Linked DNA regions of Agarilytica rhodophyticola. The protein of the gene in region 1 interacts with the protein of each later gene in a pairwise test. Links are inferred from orthologs where the notes say so. Each region holds a gene or a part of one and is shown in the gene's direction. Other genes may lie near its edges. The genes, in order: BVC89_RS11505 and BVC89_RS05315.

What was found.
Region 2: the proteins of BVC89_RS11505 (region 1) and BVC89_RS05315 interact in binary tests that used the Escherichia coli proteins (3 or more experiments, as listed by UniProt). The link is inferred for Agarilytica rhodophyticola from one-to-one orthologs.

What each region holds. Positions count from the first base shown.
Region 1 is NZ_CP020038.1:2,712,247-2,715,080, forward strand. It holds BVC89_RS11505 (flavodoxin), read left to right. Parts: upstream 1-1,063; coding sequence 1,064-1,606; downstream 1,607-2,834. Other genes in the region: BVC89_RS11500 (GGDEF domain-containing protein), read right to left, coding at 1-698; BVC89_RS11510 (diacylglycerol kinase), read left to right, coding at 1,627-1,986; BVC89_RS11515 (Maf family protein), read right to left, coding at 1,975-2,583; BVC89_RS11520 (YceD family protein), read left to right, coding at 2,683-2,834. UniProt on the Escherichia coli protein: Low-potential electron donor to a number of redox enzymes. Involved in the reactivation of inactive cob(II)alamin in methionine synthase.
Region 2 is NZ_CP020038.1:1,242,793-1,252,563, forward strand. Bases 4,233-7,226 are described here. They hold BVC89_RS05315 (regulatory protein RecX), read left to right. Parts: upstream 4,233-5,500; coding sequence 5,501-5,953; downstream 5,954-7,226. Other genes in these bases: pdxR (MocR-like pyridoxine biosynthesis transcription factor PdxR), read left to right, coding at 4,233-4,775; BVC89_RS05320 (DcaP family trimeric outer membrane transporter), read left to right, coding at 6,460-7,226. Also shown: BVC89_RS05290 (TRAP transporter large permease), read right to left, coding at 1-204; BVC89_RS05295 (TRAP transporter small permease), read right to left, coding at 275-772; BVC89_RS05300 (TRAP transporter substrate-binding protein), read right to left, coding at 919-1,926; BVC89_RS05305 (porin), read right to left, coding at 2,080-3,183; more of pdxR, read left to right, coding at 3,297-4,232; more of BVC89_RS05320, read left to right, coding at 7,227-7,707; BVC89_RS05325 (substrate-binding periplasmic protein), read left to right, coding at 7,741-8,595; BVC89_RS05330 (dicarboxylate/amino acid:cation symporter), read left to right, coding at 8,677-9,771. UniProt on the Escherichia coli protein: Modulates RecA activity through direct physical interaction. Can inhibit both RecA recombinase and coprotease activities. May have a regulatory role during the SOS response. Inhibits DNA strand exchange in vitro.

The sequences.
Region 1 (2,834 bases):
TCTGTATTTTGCAATAAGGCAACAAATTCTTCTCCACCATAGCGGAATACCTGATCTGTCTCACGCAAGGTGTTTTTAATGGAATTCACTATCTGTTGCAGTGTCTTGTCGCCATTGAGATGGCCGCGGTTATCATTTATTTGCTTAAAGTAGTCCACATCAATAAGCAATACAGCAAAAGGATGATTATGCCTTTTGGCCAATTTTAATTCGCGTTCAAAACTCATGTCTAAAGCCGCGCGATTGCCAATTTTGGTAAGAGCATCTTGCATGGATGACTCAATAGCTCGTCTATACAAAAGGGCATTGCGCAAAGGAAAAAATAGTGCACCTATCAGCATTTCTAATGCGGCCAGTTCCGTTTCTAAAAAGTGTTTACCGCGAGAAAACTCAAGGCTGCCAAGCTGGACTTCATCGGAACTTAGGTTGTAAGCCACAGTATGCTTACAAGGTTTACCGACGATAATTGCTTGATTGAGAGACTCATCGTTATACGTCAGGCTCGATACCTTCACTAAATCTTTAATACTGGTAACAAACATTTCTAGCGTGGTTTTCAAATCCAAACTAGCCTGAAGGTTATGAGCCAAGCTAAAACGCAGTTCCTTTAGGTAATTGTCATTTGCCAATTCCTGCACTGACGCATTTGAAGGATTTTTAAATGGTATTTCTAAGCTTGAAGCGGCTAATCTCACCATAAATATACACCTAACACTTTGTCCGAGAGTGCTGTTAGAGCACGAGTATTTGTCTGGTAGTTCGTTAAGCGAATTGTGTGCCAAATAAACACCTTAAAAAAAAGTGTTAGATTTCAATGTGTTATAAAAGTAGGATGAGGCAGTTGCCGAGCATGACGGATTATTGACATCAAATTTTATGAATTTTGCTGATTCACCGGCCATTTGTTGCCGGCAATAACAATTTTTAAGTAAAAACGGCAATATAAAGTATCTTTGTTATGCGGCTGTTTTAAGACCTGACTCTTGAGTTCATGAGGTGAAGTTGAGAGAATGCGCGCGAATTTTAAGCTTGCCATAAAGACGAGTGAACTGACGAGGCGATAGTGAGTAAGATAGGTTTATTTTTCGGAAGTGACGAAGGTAATACAGAGGCCGTAGCGTATCGTATTCAACAGAGATTAGGTGCTGATGTCTGTGATGTGAAAGATATTGCGGATGCAACACAACTGGACTTTGCCGAGTATCAACATATTATTTTTGGCATACCAACATGGGATTTTGGCCAAATACAGTCCGATTGGGAAGACTTTTGGGACGATGTATCTGATGTTGATTTTAGTGATAAAACTATAGCATTGTTTGGTTTAGGCGATCAATTTGGCTATGGGGATTTCTTTCTCGATGCTATGGGGATGTTACACGATGTAATAGTGGCTGGTGGTGCTACAATAATTGGACATTGGCCCACACAGGGATATGAGTTTGACGCATCAAAAGCTAAAGTTAATGAACAGGATCTGTTTGTTGGTCTAGGTATCGATGAAGACCAGCAACCAGAATTAACATCATCGCGATTAAATGCTTGGTGTAAACAAATTCATCAACAATTCGGTATGACAAGTTCTATTACCGAAATGGATGACTAAGATATATTCATTGCTCCTCTATGATTAAAAAAAATACAGGATTTACCAGGGTTTCAAAGGCCGCGTATTATTCATATAAAGGTGTTCGATCCGCCTTAGTATATGAAGCGGCATTCCGTCAGGAAATGTGTTTCGCTCTAGTCTTGATACCGGCAACTTTTTGGTTGCCAGTGTCTAAAATGGAACGTATCGCTTTAGTTGCTTCGGTTATTTTAGTACTCATCATTGAGCTGCTTAACTCCAGTATCGAAGCGGTTGTGGATCGTATCGGCTATGAGAAGCATGAGTTGGCAGGCCGCGCGAAAGATATGGGCTCGGCTGCCGTGCTTATTAGCCTGCTGTTATGGGGTTATGTTTGGGGAAGTATTTTATTTCTGTAATACATCAATCCCCATCTCTAGTAGCATCTGAGTTAAGGTGATAAGGGGTAGCCCCGTCAGGGCACTAGGATCATTGCTTGTTATACTTTTAAGCAATGTTATGCCTAGGCTTTCGTTCTTAAAGGCGCCAACACAGTCAAACGGCTTGTCATATTCTAAATAATACGTGATTTGATCGGCACTTAGATGACGAAATTGAACGTGTGTTTCGACCACTGTTTCCAGATGCTCTCCTGATTTGCTGTGAAGCAGACAGACCCCGGAAAAAAATGACAGTTGGCGACCGCTAAAACGTTGCAGCTGTTTGTGGGCAATGTCTTGTGTCATTGGTTTTTTCAGTAGTTCACCCTCAAAACTAGCGGTTTGGTCACCAGCGATAATGAGGTGAGGCTCATCAAGAACCGAGGCAACGGCTTGAGCTTTCAGTAGTGAAAGTCTGAGTGCAGTTTGTTTGGGTATTTCGTCCGATAGTGGGCTTTCATTTATGTCAGGTGCTACGGTTTTTACATCCAGCCCCAATTGCTGCTTGAGTTGCTGTTTTCGGTAGGGTGAGCTGGATGCAAGTAGAATCTTGGCGGCTAAAGTCTGTTGTGGCATGGAAAATATTCTATTGTTGTGTGAAATTAATTAAACTTAGGCAATAGAGTATCATTTTCCTTTGACAGCAGTAGTACAACTGCCTATCATGGCGCGCTTATGTCAGACGGCTCAGCATTGCAACAAATACCGCGTATCGTTAGTCCGCGGAAATTAGCTCATTCAGGCACCTCAATCGAGGGAGTGCTTAGTAGTAGTAATTTAGAAGCTCTGAATGAAGTGGCTCAGTGTGATGGTGAGATTAGCGTAAG
Region 2 (9,771 bases), 1.5 Mb from region 1 along the record:
TGCCATGAGTGGAAATGAACCCACCGAGGTGAAAGCTATTTGCACAAATTTAATCGGGTTTTCTTCAAGATACAAGAATGACAGCAGTGAGGCTGTACCAAGTGCTACAGTAATGGGAGTCCCCAAAATCAATAATAATAAAAATGTACCAAAAACTATCAGCGATATTTCACTTTGCATGGATTTACCTTTTTCATTAAACACGCTTGCAAGAGAACCGGTTGTTTCTCGACGACATAGGTAAGTGTTGTTGTTTAAAACAATGCGAGGCTCATTAACTGTCTAGTGTTTGTATATCTTCATTTTTAATAATGCGACGATAATTTACTTCGATAATCCTAATTGTCATTAGCGTAAACGCAACCGGCAAAATAATGTAGATATACTTCATCTCGATGCCGAGTGTTTGTGATTTCCAGAATTTGTTCATCCGATTGAAAACGAAATCATAAGATAAATAAATAAAATAGACATTAAAGAAAATCCAGAATAGGTCGGCAAACGAGTCTAGGTATTTCCCCCATTTTTTGGGAAGTAATTTGAACTGAATGGTAACGCGGTTGTGCGCATACAATCGAGCAGCTTCACTTGCTCCCAAATAAACAAACCATACAAACATATAAACTGACAGCTCTTCAATCCACGCAAATGAATAGCTGAATAACTCTCTACTTACTATTTGTACAAAGAGTAAAATGACAAAGCTGCACAGTAAAAAACTGCACATCAGTTTTTCGAAATTATTCCAAAGATAAAGGCTTGCCCGTTTCATGTATAAACCCTTGAACTAAAATAAAAGATATAGATAGCCAGGTGCTTGTCACGCACTTGCTAAAATAGGAACATTGTTATAAAAAAGAGGCTGTAGGGGATACTTTGTGAGGCCAAAAAATGGCCCACAATAGTAATACACAATCCTTATTTTACTTGCGGACGGTCTAACTCTTTTAGTACTTTATTGAGTTTTTCTACACCGCCAACGCTGTCATAGAATTTTGGCCACACTGTCTTAGTTGCCAATTCAATAAATTCTTTTTCGTTATTAGCCGGTTCAGTAATTTGCATACCTCTTTTAACCAGCTCAACTTTAATTGCCTCTTCTTTGTCTCTAAGAAGTTGTTCACTGAACTGCGTAGCTTTTTTACCTGCTGCCAGTATTGCCGTTTGATCTTTCTTTGATAAGTTTTGGAAAATAGCTTCTGAGACAATTAATGGTTCAATGGAAAAGATGTAACGAATATTGGTGATATATTTTTGTACTTCATCAAATTTCATTGCATAGACCGTGAGGTAAGGATTGTCTTGCCCGTCAACCACCTTTTGTTGCAGGCCTGCAAAAGTTTCAGACCACGCCATTGGCGTGGGGTTAACGCCCCAAGATTTATAGGTTTCAATCATAATTTCGTTTTTTGGAACACGAATAACCAGACCTTTCAAATCATCAACAGATGACACAGGACGCTTCGAGTTAGTCAACACACGAAAGCCTGAATAAGCCCAGCCGATGATACGCACACCAGCATCACGAATTGTGTTTTCAATCAACCCTTGACCTACAGGCCCTTGTGTTAAATTAACTGCATCTTCCAAACTTAAAATTACGTAAGGCAGAGTTAAAGTGCCGACGGTAGGGGAGAACGGCGTAATGTTATTAATGGCGAGAATAGAAAAATCTAACGTGCCTATTGCTGCTGAATTCACTGTGTCCTGTTCAGATCCTAACTGTCCGTTAAGAAATAAACTTGCGCTGTGCTTGCCCTTGCTTTCTTCTTCTAGGGTGGCGATAAATGCTTCGCCAAGAGCTTCTTGTGCACCGCCCGCGCCATCGCCAACCGCGATTTTGAAGTTTTTTGCGTGAGTCAAAGAAGTTGTTAGTAACGAGGTAGCGAGAACAGTGACGAATAAAAGACCTTTATTAAAAATCATAGTGGTTACCTAAGTTTTGAAAGTTAAGCGACAGGTAAATATTTCAAAGCATGTATTTAAGTTATCAAGAACTGGTAAACGATCGTATATCCAGTTAAATAATTTTATATATCCAGTTTTATTTACAATGAAAATTGCGAAGTAATCACGGGGTTAAAATCGTGTTGAAATTGAGTAATCGTATCTAAAACCTAAGGAGAACGAGTGAAAGTCTTCGCTAAACTCAAACTCCCTGTTTAGATATTCTAGGTGCAACTTCAATGCAGAAACTGGCTGCCACTCAAGCGTGACGTTATAGCCGTCATGCTTACCACTTTCAGGTCCTTCAATGCCATCATCAAATTTAAAATACCCCGCTTTTACCTTGAAATTATTGAACACTGGGTAGGCGAATGCAGTGTCAAATGTGCTTCCATTTCGCTTGTTAGCCCCTAACTCTTCATAGGTTCTGTCTTGATAAGCAAGAGCTGTATATAGCCCATTGCTAAAGGTATAGGCAACAGCACCTGCCCAGACATCGTCGTTGCGAAGCACTTCATTCCCGTCGGCAATTTTTTGATCTAAATAAGTGATTGCAAGGTGCAGATTATCCGTGTCATAACTGATACCGGTATTGACTAAATCGCTCGCATCAGCGCCTTCTTTACCGTCAAACTGCGCCGTCGTCAGATATGTGAAATTGCCCAAGTTTTTTTTGTAACTTATTAAATTATCTACAAAAAATATACTTTCTCGATCATACGCAAAAGGGCTTGATGCGTGGTTGAAAATATCGATATAACCCGCAATTAGTAAGTATTGAGTCGGGCGTTGCTTACCTAAACCAATATTACCAAAGGATGAATTTAGAGCCACATACACTTGGCGTGCGCGTCCAAAATCACCATTATTAGCTAGCGAAATATCCCATTCGCCATGCGCTATTACCGCCAAACTACCCATTATTTCATGAGCAGCTTTAAAGCCTGCATGGCTAAGTGCATCTCTTGTATCCCATACTTTTACGGCACTTTCATCGATGTAACCAAAGGTTGGACGCAAGGTGACGTATAGTTTCGCTTCACCTTCTAGGGGAGTGTTCGCATTAGCGTCTAATGCCGCGATTTTATTTTGCAGTGTTGCTAGTTCACGTCTAAGCTTTTCCACCTCATCTTCCAATTGGGTATCGCTTGCACTGGCAAAACAAGAATTAATTGTTGTTGTTGATAAAAGTATCAGTTGACATAATAGTGACGACTTTTTAATTTGTTTTTTCATTTGCGGCTTCACATTAAGTTCTCTGAGAGACTGTTTTAATTGGTGTAATTACGTTAGCAATACAGCGTGATGAAAAATATATCCAGTTGAGTTTTTTTATATGGCCAGTTTTTATGACGCTATCTGAGATGTCTGTTGAGTTGTTCGAACTCGACCCTTTATTAGGCAATACCATGCAAACACAGCTGTGTGCTGCGATCCTCAATAAGATTCGCAGTGGTGCAGCGTTACCTGGGGCTAAACTGCCTTCTAGCCGAAAGCTCGCAAAATATTTAGGTGTGTCGCGGCCAACGGTTTCTCTTGCATATCAAGAATTGGTTTCTCAAGGGTTTATCGTTGCACATGAACGAAGTGCTTATCGCATTGCTGATCTGCCACCTATCGAAAATTTTATTTCAAAGCATCAGCAAAAAAATATGGGTGAAAAACCTTCAGTTTGGCAGCATCGTTTAAAAAGTTCAGTTATTGATGAACGGCGAAAAATTCGCAAACCTCGAGACTGGCGAGGATTTCCTTATCCATTTATCTACGGACAAATGGATCCAGAGGTATTTGAAATTTCTGCCTGGCAAGATTGTTCACGTAAGGCACACTCGAAAGTTGATTTTGCGAATATGGCAAGTGACGTGGTAGCAGCTGACGATCCTGTATTGGTTGAATTAATTCGCACCCAACTTTTACCCCGCCGTGGCATTCATGCTGATCATGAAGAAATATTGATTACTATAGGCGCGCAAAATGCGTTATGGCTTTCTGTTCAACTTTTAGGTAAGCGTGCACATGCCGTGTGTGAAAACCCCGGTTACCCTGATATTGCCACGATGCTAAGCTTGGCTGAAAACCAAATAAGTTATGTGGATATTGGCCGTGAAGGTCTAAAAATAGAACAAATCCCTTCTAATGCTGATGTGGTGTTTGCTTCTCCAAGCCATCAAGCTCCGACAGGGGTTACCATGCCTTTGGCTAAGAGGGAGCATCTTCTAGAAAAAGCGTCTGAGAACGACTTTATTATTGTTGAGGACGACTACGACTTTGAGATTCGTTTTTTGTCGAATCCAATTAAATCTTTAAAATCCATGGACAAAGACGGCAGAGTCGTTTACATAGGCAGCTTTTCTAAGTCGATGTTTCCTGGTGTTCGCATAGGTTATATGGTGGCCGACCGTGAATTTATTCGTCATGCGCGTAATATCAGGGCTTTAATGCTGCGGCACCCAGCAGGCCTGTTACAGCGCACAGTGGCTAACTTTATTGCACTTGGTCACTACGATACACATCATCAACGTATTAAGCGCATTCTCACTCAGCGTCGGTTTGCTTTACTTGAAGCATTAGATACTGCGAATATTACCGACATTGCCGCTTCCCGCATGGGGGGAAGCAGTTTATGGATACGTGCGCCTGAAGGTATTGATTCCTTAGATTTAGCAGAACGTCTCTACCCTAAAGGTGTTCTGATTGAACCTGGAGCCCCTTTTTTTGCTGATTTCACCAAGCCCCATCGAGAATTCAGGTTGGGTTACTCTTCCATATCGGTAGAAAAAATCATGCAAGGTGTTGAAATAGTTGGCAATGAAATTTTTGCATGTTAGCTTCGTTTGAGTGCTTTTTATTAAGAGGGGTTTTTAAGACAGATCATCTAACACCTATTCTGAGGTAATGATTTGTGCAAAAAATGGTCTTTTTGGTATATGATTGATCTGATATTGTAAGTGCCTCTGTTAGTAACGCTTTGAAATCTTATTCATCTGTTCGTGTGGATATTCGACGTATTGATGTTGTCAAAGGTGGCTTCTCCGAAACTTGAGTCAAAATTGTCAAAAATAAAGTTGCTCTTTCCTTTAATTAGGATGAATGTTCAATACTTTATGATCCGGATATTAGTCGTCTAGGAGAAACTGTTGACTATGGTGTGATTGCCGAAGGTGAAGATGCAACCGAAAATGAAGCAGCTTAACTGAACTTTTATGGTGTTAGTTGCATCTAAAGAATTATTTTGCCGCAAAATAGATTGTTAATAATCACTTCGTTGATATTTTGCATTTGATAGAAAAAACTGAAATATCAACTACAATCTATAGTGTCTAGCGGATTTAAAAATAAAATTGAGATAAACGGTCTAAAAAATGCGATGTTTACTTCGCATTTTTTTTATCAGATATTTTTTTTCATGTAACATAGCTTTAATATCTTGGACATTAATATACGGAGCTTTATTTGGGCAGAGTCTAGTAAGTTGCTGTTTTTATGCACAAACACTTTTGCTTAAATAAAAGATTTTATTAGCAACTATAACTATTAAATAGTGGTTAAAATATTGAAAAATTTAGCGAGCAGTGACGCTTCTATCAAAAATGCCGCCTTGGCTCTACTAGCACGCCGAGAGCATTCAAAATATGAATTAGCATCCAAATTATCCCGTAAGTTTTCCGATGCGCAAAAGGTTCAGCAAGAGCTGGATGCCTTAGCCAAGGACAACTTACAAAGTGAAGAGCGCTTTGTTGAATCCTTTATACGTGCAAAGAAAAATCACGGTAAGGGACCAAAGTTTATTAAACAGGAGTTGCGACAACGAGGTGTTAGTGAATACCTTATCGCTTCATATGTATACGAAAATGATGAAGACTGGTTAGAGTTGGCTAAGCAAGTATATACAAAGAAATTTGGTATGACCCCTGTGGCTGACAGCAAAGATAAGGCGCGCCGTATTCGCTTTATGGTATCCCGTGGATTTTCCGCTGATAATGTTATGAGTTTGTTAAGTAACTAGCCTGCTTTTTGCGCTAAGTATCATTTTTTAAGGAAAGTTACTTAGCGATATATTATCCATAACTCTAATGCTTGCACCTTTCTTTTTTTCAACTCTTTATGGCTTATAGCCATATTTAAATAGTTTATTATCGGCAGTGTTATTATATTTTATTTACTTTATATAGTGAGCTGCAACCGATTTTTCCTCCGTTTATTAATAAACACATTCTTAGAAAAAACAATCAATTATATCACCATCTAATGCACTTCTTTAGCTTACCTCTTTATTCAAAACAAAAGATAGCTTTCATAGTAAATTTAACTTTGTAAATAATAAAAAGAGAGCAAAAAAAGCTTAGTTCGCACGATTTTTCAGAAGAAAAAAGATGTTTAATTAAAACTCTGTTCTTATCATTTTATGAGCGTTTAAATATCTTTGATATGTGGAAATGGGATTTTCAAATACTAAGTGACTCTATGTTTAGCCTTGATGCTTTTGTAAGATATGTAAGACTAGTTACATATATGTTTTTACTTTTTTCAGGTAATAATCTTTATGCTTATGAAGTGCAAGATATATTGCAAGAAATTAAGAAACTTAAGGAAGACAATATTCGTCTTAATCAGCGCTTGAAAAAAATAGAGACAGCAGAAAAAACAACATATTCAGATGGTAAAAAAGTAATTAAAGTAAACGGCTATATAAAAGCTGATGCACTCTATGACCTTCACGCGAAAAGTGGTGACCGGATTAATTATTTATCGATTCCTCTTGATGGATCAGTCCAAGCAAATAATAGCAATCATTTTCGTATGCATTTAAAGGAGTCAAGAATAGGCTTGTTTTCTAAAAGAAAAATACAAGATCAGCTTATAAAACTCTATTTTGAAGTCGACTTTTTTGGGGATGGTACTGAAAGTGCCCCGGGGTCTGAGCTTGTGACTAATTCAGTAGGACTCCGCTTAAGACATGCTTCAATTAACGTTGGTTCGTGGTTAATTGGTCAGAGTTGGTCGAATTATGTCGATGTCCGCTCCTTTCCTGAAAATCTTGATTTCGCCAATGATACGGGGCAGTCACTCATCTTACAGCCGCAAATACGTTTTACAAAGAAAATTAGCGCTATCATAGCCTCAATAGCAATTGAAAACCCCGAAAGTGATTTTGTGGATTTCGAGGGTAACAAACGTCCAGGTGCAAAAGACTCACTTCCTGATTTTACCGCTAAGTTGTTATATGAAAATAATAAAAGCCACTACTCTTTACAGACAGTTCTTAGAGAAATAAAAGCTTATCGAAATGGCTCTTCGTTATCAACGACGGGGTTCGGTATAGGAATTTCGGGAAAAAAGTTTGTTTCTAGTAAAAACATTATTCGTTTTCATTTTAGTTACGGTGATGGTATTGGTCGCTATATTCAAGAAGCAAGTAATAGTGCTGCCATTGTTTATGATAGCGACACTGTTAACACCCTTGTTAGCCAGCAAGCTTATGGCGGTTATATTGGCTTCCAGTATCAATGGAATAATAAGGTGCGTTCTAATATCAATACTGGCTTTACGAGAATTAATTGGGATGATGCTTTCAATATTACTTTTGAAAATGGTGAAGTTTTTTTTTCGCACTATCAGTCCCTGCATGTAAATTTAATTTGGCGCTGGTTTGAAAAGACCGATATCGGTGTGGAATATTCGCTGGCCAAAGCCAGGCTGTATGATAATAGGCAAGGTAAGGTCAGCCGCATACAAATGAGTATAAAGTATCCATTTTAATATTATTAATAAATAGAAGTATAGGTGTTATTTATGTATTTAATAGTGCTTCGATTACTTTTACTAAGTTCTGTTTTCTTTTGTTACAGTAGTAGTGGTAAGGAGTTAGATAGTCAGCAAGATATACCTTATGACATAAAAGAAATTATTGATCGTGGTACTCTAAAAGTAGCCGTTTATAGTAAAGATACTGAGCCTTATTACTATGTTAATAATAACGGAAAATTCACAGGCATCGATATAGAGCTTATAAAAGGATTTGCCAGTTTACTCAATGTCGACGTGGTTTTTGACCGGTCTGCTAATTCACTAGACGATGTTATTGAAAAAGTGTCTTCTAAGCAGGTCGATTTGGCAATTTGCAAACTTAGCATTACGTTTTCACGAGCTTCTAAAGTTAGTTTTTCAAAACCCTACTTGCGTTTATATCAGGGACTATTAGTTAGTCGGTTAGCTTTGTCTAAGCAACAAAATGGGCGTAGTAGAGAAGAAACTATACAAAACTTAGAAGGTAGGATTGGTGTCATTTCAAACTCTTCATATGTTGGATATGCCCAACAACGTTTTAAAGGGATGGAAATCACGGGATTTGACTCTTGGCAGAATGTGGTTACTGCTGTAACAGATAACAAAATCGTTGCTGCTTATCGCGATGATAGTGAAATAAAAAAAGTTATACGTGATGACCCTGATGCTGCAATAGATTTATTTGCTGTTGTTTTTTTAGATGCTATAGATCAAAAAGGGATTGCTATACCGTGGGAATCCTATCACCTTAAATTCTTAATCGATCAATACATTACTTCTTTAGATTTAGATTTGACAGCAGATCGAGTACTTTTTGAATACGATACTGTGCTAGAAAAAATTTATCGAAATACACATTAAAACGTTAGCTGATAACAAGATAGTTTCTGAATAGTTTATGGTTTGGGTTGTATTTATATATTTTCAGAATAGGAAACTCGTATGTTTTTCTACGATAGATTAAAAAAAGTAATTAATTTTGAGTCGTTAAAAAGTATTTGGGCGGTACTAATTGGCGCTGGTGTTGGTGTTTATATTGGTGTAGAAAAAAAAGAGTATGTCAGCTTGGTGGCACCAATGGGAGAGATTTATTTAGATATCTTGGAAATGTGTGTACTACCAATTTTGCTATCGGCTATTACTGTCAGTATTAGTCGGCTTATGGTAGACCATGGTGGTTCAGATTATATCAAAAAAATTCTTATAGTATTTTTGATATTCATCACATTCGCCAGTGTATTGGGTACTACGTCAGGTTTTATTACTCGACCCGGTAGCAATTTAGATACGAACGCTTTGACTACTTTGGGATCGGTTGTTCAGAGCTCAGGTAAGCCTAACTTAGAAATGTCACTATCGACACCTTATATAGAGCCGGAGAAAGAGTCTATTATTGTCGGTTTTGTATTTGACCTTGTTCCCAATAATATTTTTGATGCATTGAGCCGAGGTGATAATTTAAAAGTGCTGTTCTTTGCCATATTGTTTGGTACCGGCATAGGGGCATTGAAAAAACAATCTTCTCTTGCGTTAATTTCAGTCATGGACAGTGTTTCAGGTACCTTCATTAAAATTGTGCAGTGGCTTATGTATTTACTGCCTTTTGCTTTTTGTGGTTTGATTTCTTCTACTCTAAGTAAAATAGGTGTTGAAGCGCTTGTCGGATTAATAAAGTTTGTATGCGTTGTAATAGGGTCTTATATTTTTCTCTCACTGGGCTCAGGTATAATCGTATGGCGCAGAACAGGCTCATTAGATCTCTCGGTGAAGGCATTACGCGAGCCCGCTTTGTTGGCCTTGGTGACCTCTAGTATTATGGCAGCTTTGCCGGCGACAATAACGGCAATGAACAAAACTCTGGGCTACAATAAGCGTTCCGTTGATTTAATTATCCCCTTGTCCTTCACTTTGTGTCGTATCGGACCTACCATGTATTTTGCCTTGGCAACAATGTTCGTGGCTCAATTATACGATGTTAAACTAGATCTAGAGTCTATTTTCGTTGTGATTGTTGGGTCGGTGATCGCCGGTACTGCC